Regions from separate parts of the Paenibacillus sp. GL_099_B genome, predicted to be linked through region 3. Evidence: riboswitches for the same ligand, from Rfam matches in the RefSeq annotation. Region 3 holds a riboswitch; each other region holds the start of a gene.
What was found. Region 3 has a riboswitch for thiamine pyrophosphate ahead of AC3ITG_RS04525 (ABC transporter ATP-binding protein). Riboswitches for the same ligand answer to the same signal wherever they lie in the genome.
Positions count from the first base shown of each region.

Region 1: linked by a shared signal. The riboswitch ahead of AC3ITG_RS02220 (ABC transporter substrate-binding protein) and the one ahead of AC3ITG_RS04525 (ABC transporter ATP-binding protein) in region 3 are both predicted to bind thiamine pyrophosphate.
Region 2: linked by a shared signal. The riboswitch ahead of AC3ITG_RS19480 (thiamine phosphate synthase) and the one ahead of AC3ITG_RS04525 (ABC transporter ATP-binding protein) in region 3 are both predicted to bind thiamine pyrophosphate.
Region 4: linked by a shared signal. The riboswitch ahead of thiC (phosphomethylpyrimidine synthase ThiC) and the one ahead of AC3ITG_RS04525 (ABC transporter ATP-binding protein) in region 3 are both predicted to bind thiamine pyrophosphate.

Region 1 is NZ_CM174430.1:454,703-457,829, reverse strand. Features, by position in the region: gene AC3ITG_RS02225 (NAD-dependent epimerase/dehydratase family protein) at 1-726, shown strand, start outside; TPP riboswitch at 872-984, shown strand; gene AC3ITG_RS02220 (ABC transporter substrate-binding protein) at 1,206-2,246, shown strand; gene AC3ITG_RS02215 (thiamine-binding protein) at 2,466-2,756, shown strand; gene AC3ITG_RS02210 (ABC transporter permease) at 2,756-3,127, shown strand, end outside.
Region 2 is NZ_CM174430.1:4,310,968-4,314,094, forward strand. Features, by position in the region: gene thiO (glycine oxidase ThiO) at 1-885, opposite strand, end outside; gene AC3ITG_RS19480 (thiamine phosphate synthase) at 890-1,567, opposite strand; TPP riboswitch at 1,804-1,913, opposite strand; gene AC3ITG_RS19485 (ABC-F family ATP-binding cassette domain-containing protein) at 2,049-3,127, opposite strand, start outside.
Region 3 is NZ_CM174430.1:967,630-970,756, forward strand. Features, by position in the region: gene AC3ITG_RS04520 (ABC transporter permease) at 1-388, opposite strand, end outside; gene AC3ITG_RS04525 (ABC transporter ATP-binding protein) at 375-1,142, opposite strand; TPP riboswitch at 1,319-1,421, opposite strand; gene hisC (histidinol-phosphate transaminase) at 1,527-2,648, opposite strand; gene AC3ITG_RS04535 (ATP-binding cassette domain-containing protein) at 2,673-3,127, opposite strand, start outside.
Region 4 is NZ_CM174430.1:718,084-721,210, reverse strand. Features, by position in the region: gene thiC (phosphomethylpyrimidine synthase ThiC) at 1-1,220, opposite strand, end outside; TPP riboswitch at 1,584-1,697, opposite strand; gene AC3ITG_RS03430 (IclR family transcriptional regulator) at 1,817-2,560, opposite strand; gene AC3ITG_RS03425 (alpha/beta hydrolase) at 2,919-3,127, shown strand, end outside.

The DNA of each region.
Region 1 (3,127 bases), 510 kb from region 3:
AAAATTGGACGTGACTTGTCCCAACACTTGTCAGAAGCATTTCACCTGCGACTTACGGATTTGAATATCGACAGACTGCATACGTATCAAGGGACAAGCCATGAGATTATGACACTGGATGTGACAGATCCTGAAGCCTGTCAGCACGCTTGCGAAGGCATGGATGTGGTTGTACATCTGGCGGGAGATCCTTCCCCGCATGCCGGATTCTATGAATCGTTGTTGGACATCAATATTAAGGGTACATTTAATGTATTCCGTGCAGCAAAGGACCAAGGTGTACGAAGAGTCATTCTGGCAAGCAGTGCACAGACGATCGAGGGGTATCCCATTGATGCTCAAGTCTATCCGGACATGCCGACACGCCCACGGAATTTGTACGGAGTTAGCAAATGTTTTGGTGAATCGCTCGCTTCCTATTTTGCGTATACCGAAGGTTTACAAAGTGTAGCAGTACGTATAGGTGCATATGATGATTTTCAACCAGATGGACCCGCACTGGAGGCAAGGGATATGAGCGCGTATATTAGTCCGGCTGACTTGTGTGATTTGATGTTCAAAGCAATTACAGCTACAGATCTGGAGCCCTTCACCATACTGCATGGGATCTCGAATAATCGGTTTAAACGATTGAATCTCGAAGCGACTCAGAAACAGGTAGGATATGACCCGAAATCCGATGCTTTTGCACTCAGTCAGATTTCCTTATATGATTCGCCACGATAATTATTGAAAATCACACATCTAGAGAGGTCGTTATACACATGTATAATGGCCTCTTTGATTCATTCATACGTCCCCCTATCCAGTTCCTGACTGGACATGCATGGGCCTCTGGCCTATAATTACACCTAGTAATGCCCGTAACTTCATAGTTTCCCAGGGGAGTCGGAATAGGCCGGCTGAGAGTGTATCCCACCAAGATACTGACCCTTAGACCTGATCTGGATCATGCCAGCGTAGGAATCGGAGTATATCGAATTGGCCCAGCCTCTTTGCTGAGTGCCACATCTCTAACGCCTGCACGCGTCCCGGATTAACGGGGCGCTTTTTTAATGTTCTTTTATATAGCCAGAGAGCTAAAAAAAGTGACGTCATCCGGATCATAGCTAGTATAAATCTGCTGATTTATGCAAGAAGCTTGGATATGAAGCCAAGGAGTACCCCGCGCCACTGGCCGGACAACATGAAGGAGAGAAATGAAGATGAGATGGCGTAAAATGATGGGCCTAATGCTCTTGTGCGTACTACTAGTGGCTGTGGCCGCATGTGGCGGCAAAGAAGCTGCACCTTCAGGAGAAAATGGCAGCAGCAACACCGAAAACAGCAATGAAGGTGACAACGCAGCCCTCAAAGACATTAAAGTGGTGCTGGACTGGACACCAAATACGAATCATACCGGCCTGTATGCGGCCGTAGATCAAGGTTTTTACAAAGCCGAAGGCTTAAATGTCGAGATTGTACAGCCAGGTGCCGGAGGCGCGGATACGATGGTAGCTTCGAACGAAGTGCCTTTTGGCGTAAGTTATCAGGAGAGTGTAACCCAGGCCCGCACACAGGGCGTACCGCTCGTGTCCATCGCTGCAGTCATTCAGCATAACACGTCCGGATTTGCCGCTCCGGCGGATCGGAACATCAAATCTCCCAAAGATTTTGAAGGCAAAACCTATGGTGGCTGGGGCTCCCCGGTAGAAGAAGCTGTGATGCAGTCCATTATGGAAGGCGAAGGCGCCGATGTATCCAAAGTAAAAAATATTAGCATGGGCGATGCAGACTTCTTCACCGCTGTGAAACGCGATATCGACTTTGCCTGGATTTTCTACGCATGGACGGGCATTGAAGCCGAACTGCGCGGCGAACCGATCGACATGCTATATGTGAAGGATTATTCCGAAGCATTGGACTACTACACACCTGTACTTGTTACCAATGAAAAGACGATTCAGAACGATCCCGAGCTGGTTAAAGCGTTCTTGAAAGCGACTTCCGAAGGATATCAATACGCGATTGAACATCCCGAAGACGCTGCCAACATTCTGATCAAGGCCGTACCGGATCTGGATAAGGATCTTGTACTCGCAAGCCAAAAGTGGCTGAGTCCAAAATATCAGGATGACGCACCGCGCTGGGGTGAGCAAAAGCAGGAAGTATGGCAGAACTACACGGATTGGATGTTTAGCAAAAAGCTGCTCGATGAGCAGGTAGATGTATCCAAAGCATATACAAACGAATTTCTACCCCAATAAAAATTGTTTGAGTTTAACTTTTTTTTACACCAGAACGAAGAGTGCAGAACCCATCTGAAGAAGCGAAGCGCTCACCTTTATCCCCGGATTTCCTCCGTTAAAATTCGTTAAAGAAATCCGGGGATAACAGTGATCGGAAGAGGGTACTGCAATCGAAGTGGTAAAGTGTAAAGCTGGTTTAAATCATGCAATTTAACTCGAAAGGAAAAGTGATCTTTCATGGCAAGCACACTACTTAGCATTCAAGTCATTCCCAAAACGCCAAATGGCGAAAATTCCTATCCTTATGTTGATCGTGCGATTGAAGTTATTCAGCAGTCCGGCTTGAAATATCAGGTTAATCCTCTGGATACCACGATGGAGGGAGAACTGGAGGAACTGCTGGAGGTTGTCCGCAAAATGCACGAAGTTCTCGTGGAAGCCGGCAGTCCGAGCATCATCTCACAGATCAAGATCGCCCATAGCCCAAGCGGCTTCAGCATGGACACCCTAACGGAGAAATATCGCTAATGCATGCCTATTGGAAAAGCGTATGGCCGCCCTTTGTGGCGGTTATTCTCTTTATAGCGATATGGCAGGGAGCCGTCTCCCTGTTCCATATTGAGAAATGGATGCTGCCTGCGCCTTCGGACATCGCCCATGAAGCAGCGTCCCAGGCCGAGCGACTTGGCATGCATGCATGGGCAACAATCCAGCTGACATTGATAGGGTTTGCAGCAGGTACGCTCGTGGGATTACTGATTGCGATGGTGCTGCATTTGATTCCATTTTTGAAATCTGCACTCTATCCATTACTTATTCTTAGTCAAAATATACCGACCATTGCGCTTGCTCCACTCTTGCTGATCTGGTTCGGATTTGGGCTGCTGCCCAAACTGATT
Region 2 (3,127 bases), 3.3 Mb from region 3:
GATCCACACTTCTCCATTGGCTTTGGGAACAATATATATATCCTCTGCATACACCGTTTTGTCAGGTCTATAACCGGCATGGTGGGGTGAGAACTGCACCGCTACAATCTCCCCCTTCACAGGCAAAACAGGCGATTTCAGACCCACATGCCTCATCAATTCTTCACCATGTAACCCTGTAGCAATAATGACATTTCTCGATGTCATCGTTCCTATTGAAGTCTCGATCCCTTGCACTCCATTCACATCCGTATGCAAACGGACATCCTGTACGCCTTCCATCACCCTCGCACCCATGGCTTGAGCCGATCTGACATAAGCCTGCGTTAGATTGACAGGAAGAACCTCGCTCTCGGAAGGTCTGTAATATGCTCCATACGTATCCCTGTTTAACCATGATGCTTCCTGCTGGACAGCGACACGATCCCACCAAATATGGTCTGTAGATAAGGTAGACGATCGATTATTCTTGTAACTGCTGACCTCACTATATGAACGAAAAGGAGTAATAAAGCCATGCTGTTGCAGCCCCATTTCCACTCCGCTAAGCGAACTGATTCGTTCCTTCTGCTCATGAAGTAAAGCTCTGCTCTGCCGTGCAAGTTTCGCCATCACAGCATGAGTGAATTCTTCACTGTCAGCAGCAAGCATCCCGGCTGCTGCACAGGAAGTTCCCCCAGCGATCCGCGCACGCTCAACCAGAAGAACGTCATGGCCTCGGGTAGCGAGTTCACATGCGATGGCACAACCGATAACTCCTCCGCCTACAATAATGGTTTCTGCATGAAGCTTGCCTCGAATTTCCGCTCCAACTTTACTTCCCGAAACTATTCCTGGATGATAACCTGAACGATTCCTGCTTCGACTTCTTGCTTCCTCTCTCATGATCTCATCTCCTTGGTTCGGCGTACTTCTCTGAATCCGTGAGCGCCTGTCGCAATGAAGCTGCAGCCAGTTCCGGCTTATCGTTCGTCCAAATCGTTGAAATCACAGCGGCTCCTCTGGCACCAGCAGTTCGAATGGTAGCAATATTCTCAGGTCTAATCCCGCCAATCGCGATCACCGGAATTGAAACATTGGAGCATACCTCGGCCAATGCACTTAGCCCTCTCGGTTCGCTATTCGGTTTACTATTTGAAGCATAGACATGCCCATAAAAGAGATAATCCGCTCCACGTTCTTCTGCAATTTTTGCTTCTTCCAGAGAATGAACCGATATGCCTACGCGCAGCCGATCGACTCTCTTCAATTCATCCTTATCGTAGCTGCGAATAACTGCTTGACCCCAATGCACACCACCAAGCGACGCATGTTGATCCAGCTGATCTGAGCCATTCATAATGATTCGGTTAGATGGAACACCTTGTGTTTTCAGACTTTGCGCCCAATACATCTGTTGCTCAAGGGTCAGCTTTTTTTCCCGAATGTGGATATAATCGACCCACCGCCATATATCCTTAGCAATATTCAGAAAAGAGTCCAAGTCTCCTGTACCTGGTGAAATCACATGCAGTTCGAATGATCGTGTTGTTGTTACATGTTCGTGGAAGTTTGCCGTCCTTTTCACCCTCCTCTTGCATGATTTAAGCTGATATAAACAACAAAAAAAGCCACTCCCGTAGGGGAGTGGCCACGAATTTAAAATTCATGGATCAACTGAATGACTGTCGCATGCAATTACTCTATACATAACGCATAACAACTATTAGAATCCATCCATAGTCGCAACGCTGTATACACAGAAACCGCATGATTCATCTTGCAGGCAATATCGCAAAGTCAACGATAACGCTCTTTGTCATTAGCTGAAACGCGCCACTTCCCTACGCTGGTATGATCCAGATCAGGTACAAAGGGTCCGGAATCGCATTCTTCCATCTCAGCCGCCTCGTGCGGCCCCCCTAGTGTTCATATGAAGCTGTAGCCTATGTTACCATAGACACCTTTTTTTGTCACCGTACATTTCCATGAATTACGTTGTTCATCCATTGCTGAAGTCATGTAGTTATCGAGGTTGCTGTTCTGGTGCAAAGAATGGTTCGAAGAAACTATTGTTTATCGGACCAAGCTTCAACATCCCACGTTTTGGTAACCCAACCTTCATAAAATTCAGGTTCATGGGATACGAGCAGCACGGTACCCTTGAATTCTTGCAAGGCACGTTTTAGCTCTGCTTTGGCCGTCACATCCAAATGGTTTGTAGGCTCATCGAACAAAATCCAGTTACTTTCACGCATCAGAAGCTTACATAAACGAACCTTGGCTTGTTCACCACCACTAAGCGCGTTAAGCGGACGGGTGATATGCTCATTTTTCAATCCACAACGTGCGAGATGCCCCCGGACTTCATTCTGTGTCAGATGAGAAAATTCGTTCCACACATCTTCGATCGGGGTAATATTACCTGCACGTACTTCCTGTTCGAAATAAGCTGTTTCCAGATAATCACCCAAGAAAGTCTTACCGCTGATTGGTGGAATTTTCCCCAAGATAGTCTTGAGCAGTGTGGATTTACCTACACCGTTACAGCCAACAATGGCAATTTTCTCGCCACGCTCAATCGTCATCGTCATTTTGGGCAATAATGCATATGAATATCCAATTTCAAAATCAATACCCTCAAAGACGGTTTTACTACTCGCCCGGGCATCCTTGAATTTGAATGTGGGTTTGGCCGCTTCGTCTGGACGATCAATCCGTTCAATCTTGCCGAGCTGCTTCTCACGGCTCTTGGCACGACCTGAAGTAGAAGCGCGGGCTTTGTTCCGCTGAATGAAATCTTCCTGCTTCTTGATAAACTCCTGCTGTTTCTCATAAGCATCAATATGTTGCGCCTTATTCATGTCGGCCATTTCAAGGAATTTGTTATAGTTCGCTGCATAACGCGTCAACTTGGCAAATTCCAGATGATAAATAACGTTTACGACCTCATTCATAAACTCTGTATCATGCGAAATCAGAATAAACGCATACGGGTAATCCTTCAGGTAACGGGTCAGCCATTCAATGTGTTCCACATCGAGATAGTTCGTCGGCTCATCCAGCAGAAGTGCTGTGGGTTTCTCCAGTAAAAGCTTCGCAAGCAATACCTTCGTACGCTGACCACCACTAAGCGCGGCCACATCAC
Region 3 (3,127 bases):
CAAACCAAAGGATGAAGACGGGGGACAGGGCAATCAGTGGGATCGTCTGACTGATCACGATGAAGGGATATAACGCTTTTTCAATCGACCGATTCATATGCATACCAGTTGCAAATACAATTCCGGCACCAATGGACAAGCCAAAACCAACGATAACCTCCATCAAGGTAGCGGGCAGATGTGTAGCCAACAGGAGGCGGCGATATTCATACAGCGAACTGGCAATCGCCGTCGGGGCTGGAATGATGAAGGAAGGCACCCATCCCATACGCACAATCCACTCCCAGATGACAAGCAGCAAGATCATGAGCAAAAGAAACAGACCATAACGGGCAAGCCAACCTCTTACGCTATCCTTCATGCTGTCTCTCAAGTTACCGTCTCGCATGCAATTGTTCCTCCAGTAGTCGTCTCATCTGGACGAGAGCCGGTTCGTAGATCATGTCCGAATGTCTTGGACGTGGCAAAGGTACCGTCAGATCCTGCAGCTGTTGACCTTGGCCCCCCGGAGTTAACAGGATAATCCGATCACTGAGCAGCAGGGCTTCTTCAATGTCATGTGTGATGAACAACACGGTTTTGCCAAGGCCTTCCCATAGCTCCAGCAGCCAGCGATGCATCTCCCGTTTGGTCAGGGCATCGAGTGCGCCGAATGGTTCATCCAGCAGCATGAGTTGGCCACCTGTCAGCAAAGTACGAAGCAGCGCGACACGCTGGCGCATGCCACCTGACAGCTCGTCCGGGTAAGCATGCGCGTGGCCGGATAAGCCAAATCTGTCGAGGCCAGCCAGGATATCTGCTCGAATCCTTACCTTATCCTGCCGACCTGCAGCAAGTTCAGAGGGGAGCATGCAATTTTCCATGACGGTTCTCCAGGGTAACAGGAGGTCCTTTTGTGGCATGTAGGCCACCTGCCCCAGTCGCTTTCCTTCTTGAACCCAAGGAATTTCAATGGTTCCGTGTGTTGGCTCAAGCAAGCCTGCCAGCAGCTTGAAAAGGGTACTTTTACCGGAGCCGCTGGAACCGATGAGCGAGACAAATTCGCCTTTGGCTACACGCATCGACACATTGGAGAGCACGGGGGAATCCCTTTTTCCCGGGAAAGCGTAGCTCATGTTGTGAATGGTTATATCGTTATCCATCTCGTTCCGTCCCCCCTTGTTATTCATAATTCAACTTCAAACCGCGGGATCTTTAATTACACCTTCTGATCTGCTCGCAGAACGCGAAAAAGACCCACCCATTTCCGGAGAAATGAGTGGGTCTGTAAGTTCAATTCACATTAAATTTCATCATCAACATGAAAAAATCCGCTTACTGAGAGGCCGCTCCACTTCCCTCCGCTGGTATGATCCAGATCAGGTTCAAAGGGTCCGAATCGTTCGATTCGTCTCAGCCGCAAGGCTCCCCTAGTGCAATGTTTAAGATATGCAGTTGTGTGTTCAGCATATATCACATGCAAGTGGAATGTAAAGAGGGCGGCTTAAAAGAAGTGTGCGTAATGTGACTTGAGAAAGTAACCTATTCTAATCGTTTGAATGTAACAGTGAATCAAGCTCACCGATCAGACGGACAATCTGCGCAGGTGTACCAATCGTAATCCGAAGCCAGGTAGGCATACCGAATTCGGCACCGCCGCGGACAGAGATGCCTCTGTTCAACAATTCTTTGGTAATCGGGCCACTATCCTGTAACAGATCAACCATGATGAAATTCGTTTCGGAAGGGATGTAGGGTAATTTCCACTGATCAAAGGACTGAATTAAAGTTTCCCGTCCCTGACGATTGTAGTGCAGGCAATGAGAGACAAATTCATGATCATCCAGGCTGGCCGAAGCAGCGGTTTGGGAAGTGGCTGTCAGACTGATGGGCAGCTTGACCCGGTTAATGCCTTCAATGATGCTTTCATTCCCGATGCCATATCCAATTCGCAGGCCGGCAAGTCCATATATTTTGGAGAAGGTCCGCAAAATAATCAGATTATTGTACTGCTCCAGCAGCTTAACCGTATCAGGGTAATCTTCACTTTCCGCAAATTCATAATACGCTTCGTCCAGGACAACCACAACATGGGAGGGAACATGTTCGAGTAAACCAAGTAAGGCATCTGCCGTGAAAATGGTTCCGGTCGGATTATTCGGATTGCACAGCCAGATGATTCGGGTAGAAGCATTGATCCGTTGCCGGAATTGCTCCAGGTCCAGTGAATGGTTGACCAAAGGCACTTCATGAATGACCCCGCCTGCCAGCAGCGTAGCGCCCTTATACCAGTTAAAGGAGGGCACCGGAATGAGTGATTCCTCGCCGGGATTAAGATAGGCTTGGGCGGTAAGGGTTAGGAGTTCGAATGATCCACTGCCAAATACCAGTTGGGAGGTACGCACACCCAGTCGCTCCGCAAGTTTGTCACGCAGCAATTGGCTGGAGCCGTCGGGGTATTGAGCCAAAAGATCGGAACCCAGCGATCTGACTGCATCCGCAGCCAGGGGAGAAGAACCAAACGGATTCTCGTTCGCTGCAAGTCGATCCACACTTTCCAGTCCCAGCTCCCGCCGGATTTGTTCCATGGATTTGGCAGGCGTATAAGCCGGAATTTGATTTAACAGGTCTTTAACAGGAGGAGAGGGTACGGGTGAAAGGGATTGCATAATCATGCCTTCTTTCCAGTGGAATTAGATCGAGAATGATATCTGTTTCTGGGCAATCTGCTGTGCTGTCTCTTGTTGAGGAGTCAGCAACCGATTCAGAATCAGGTTTTCAAAATGAGCAAACCCGCTATCCCGAACGCGTGGCCGCTCCAGCGTAATTCGGGTATCCATCGTTATATGACCATCTTCGATTAACAGCACCCTGTCTGCCAGCGCAACCGCCTCACTGACATCATGAGTGACCAGAATGACGGTCAGGCCTTCTTCTACCCACAAGCGTTCGATTAATTGCTGCATCTCAATTTGGGTTAATGCATCCAGTGCACCCAGCGGTTCATCCAGCAGCAGTAAGCGTGGATGACTTGCGAGTGCCCGTGCCAAGGCGACACGTTGTTTTTGTCCGCCAGATAATACCCCCGGCCAGTCACCTTCACGCTCTCCAAGTCCTACATTGCGAAGCGACTGGCGTGCATCTTCCT
Region 4 (3,127 bases), 250 kb from region 3:
ATCGGCACATGCCCCGGACCTTCAATCATCACCTGCACATCATGCTTCCAGGCGATTTGTGTTAGTTCACCAAGTGTAGCCAGTTCCGCCATCTGGGCTTCATCATTGGCATCGTAGATGCTTCCTGGGCGCAGTCCATCTCCGAGAGAAAATGCCACGTCATACCTTTTCATAATCTCGCAGATTTCTTCAAAATGGGTATACAAAAAATTCTCATGATGATGCGCAAGGCACCATGCTGCCATGATGGACCCGCCCCGTGACACAATGCCCGTCATACGTTTGGCTGTCAGCGGAATATAACGCAGCAGCACGCCTGCATGGATCGTAAAGTAGTCCACACCCTGCTCTGCCTGCTCTATGAGCGTGTCACGATACAACTCCCAGGTCAGTGCTTCGGCTTCCCCATTGACCTTCTCCAGCGCCTGATAGAGCGGTACTGTTCCAATCGGTACAGGTGAATTGCGGATGATCCATTCGCGGGTCGTATGAATGTCCTTGCCTGTAGAAAGATCCATCACCGTATCCGATCCCCAGCGTACCGCCCAAGTCATCTTCTCCACCTCTTCCTCGATGGAGGAAGATACCGCCGAGTTTCCGATGTTAGCATTGATCTTCACATGAAAATGACGTCCGATCAGCATCGGCTCACTCTCCGGGTGATTGATGTTTGACGGCAGGATGGCCCTGCCACTCGCCAGCTCCTGCCGCACAAACTCCGGTTCCACACCCTCACGAATGGCGGCGAACTCCATCTCCGGCGTGATCATCCCCTGCCGTGCATAATGCATCTGGGTCACGCTGCGCCCTGCCTGTCCTCGTAATGGTTTACCGCGCAAGCCCGGATACTCCTCGGCTCCAGCTCGCTTTCCTCCAGGTTTTAATCCGTTATCCTCTGGTTTTACCGTTCGACCCTGGTAGGCTTCAACATCTTCACGCTCCGTAATCCAGCGGGTACGCAGCGCTGGCAGACCTGCCCGGATATCGGCATGAAATCCGGGATCAGTCATGGGCCCGCTCGTATCGTAGACACGCAGCGGTTCGTTATGCTCCACTCCTTGAGGAGTATTGGTGTCATGAAGGGCAATTTCACGCTCCGGTACAGCAATATCCGGTCGTGAGCCATGAATGTATACTTTGCGGCTGCCCGGGAAGGGCTGAACCCGTCCTGTCGTACCTTTTTCCTCTGCCAACTGCTGATCCTGCTTGTCCTGTCCCATCGTTCGGTTTCCTGTGCTCATCGCTCTTGTCTCCTCCTCATTGGTGATTGCCTGGATTGAAATGCTTGCGCACGAGTCCAAATCATACACAACATAGAAAAAGAAAGAGCGACCCTACGACAGAAAACAGGGACATACACTTCAAGTAATACAGACATTCGAGGCAAAAGATATCCACCCCAATGCTCGCCAATAGCTCCCAGCTCTTTATCCAAAAGCAGCTCCGACACCGGCTTTCGCCTGTTTACTGTATAAAAAAAGCCGGTTCCCAAGGGAACCGGCTTATGTCCATCACCAATAACGAACCTTATTCAGGCTCCATAACGGAGTCCATCCATAAGTCACATCATATGGTGTTCGTGGTCGTATCGCCGATTACTTCCCTACGCTGGTATGATCCAGATCAGGTGCAAAGGGTCCAGAATCTCATGCGATTCCGTCTCAGTCCGGACAATTCGGACTCCCCCAGTAACGTTAACAAGTTGCAGCATCTAGGCCGCAGATTCATATTCAATTAAGCTGACCCCATTGGGCCGTCCATTACAGAGTAGCGCAACCGAATCATAAAAACAACCTTTAAATTCCAGAAAATAAGATCAGGATAACATAAGTCCCATCTGCGTAGCAGCTTCCTTCAGCACAGGTGCGTATTCATGCAACGTCTCCTGCGATAGGCGACTAACAGGCCCGGATACCGACAGGGCAGCTGCGATGTTGCCTTTCCGATCCATGATGGGAACAGATACTGCGGCGGCTCCTGGTTCACGTTCCTCATAACTTGTTGCGTAGCCATATTCCAGAATGTCTTTCATCTGTGCCAAATATACTTTGGGATCGATAAATACCGGCCATTCCGGTCCATTCATCAGATCTTCGCGGTCCTCTTCGGTGGCAAAAGCCATCAGCACTTTGCTAGACGCTCCCACGGATAGCGGAAGTCTGACGCCCACCGGAGCTACACGACGAATCGCCTGATCACTCTGCACAGCTTGAATTCGAATCCGCTCACTGCCGTCACGCAGATATAAACTCACGGTTTCGCCCAGTCGATCTCTCAGCCGCTCCATCGCAGGAAGGAGCAAAATGGCCGGATCATCGCTGCGAGACATATGGGCAGACAGTTCCCAGATGCGTATGCCAAGCCGGTACTTCTCGGTGGCTGCATCCCGGATCACGAACCCCTTGTCCTCCAAAGTAGCCATCAGACGATGGACTGTACTTTTGTGCAGACCGATCTGGCTGGCAATTTCCGTGAGTCCCAGATCACTGCGGGTTGTAAAACACAATAATATATCCAGCGCCCGTTCTACAGCCCGGACGGTTAACTTTCGGTCTTCCATGGCAAGTTGCCCTCCTCATGTTTCATCACATGAAACTTGGTTACATAAATTATATGAGAAACGGTCTCATCTGTAAACCAAAAAGCGCCATTTGGAATAGGGATATTTGTAAATATTTTCTTTTTATAAATTAGAATCCCCTGCATTTTGCACCCTAAGGAAATGTTACCCATATATCTTCAAAACTATATAACAATTGCGTAACAAATGGCCTCAATCAATTGACTTTGACTATATTGGAACATACGATAAAGATATATTAAATTAAGATTTCGCTTCATAAGTAGTCAGAAAAATCATTTATCCGCTCTGTTCGTCTCGTTGTTATCTTCATTTGATTTTTAAAGGAGGGGCAATCATGTATCCGACATCCCAGAGCGAAGCCCCGCTGCAAACGAAAGTGTCAGATCTGCCTTCTTCGTTATCACCGAGGCTGATCCGGTTCAAACATATTGTCGTGGCGTTGTTGCTCTCCGTTATATTTTTTCTGCTCTTTTGTTTCATTGCACTACACGGTTATATTGCTTGGGTATTATCCAATCCAACTGTAGCGCCTGTATTCTCCAA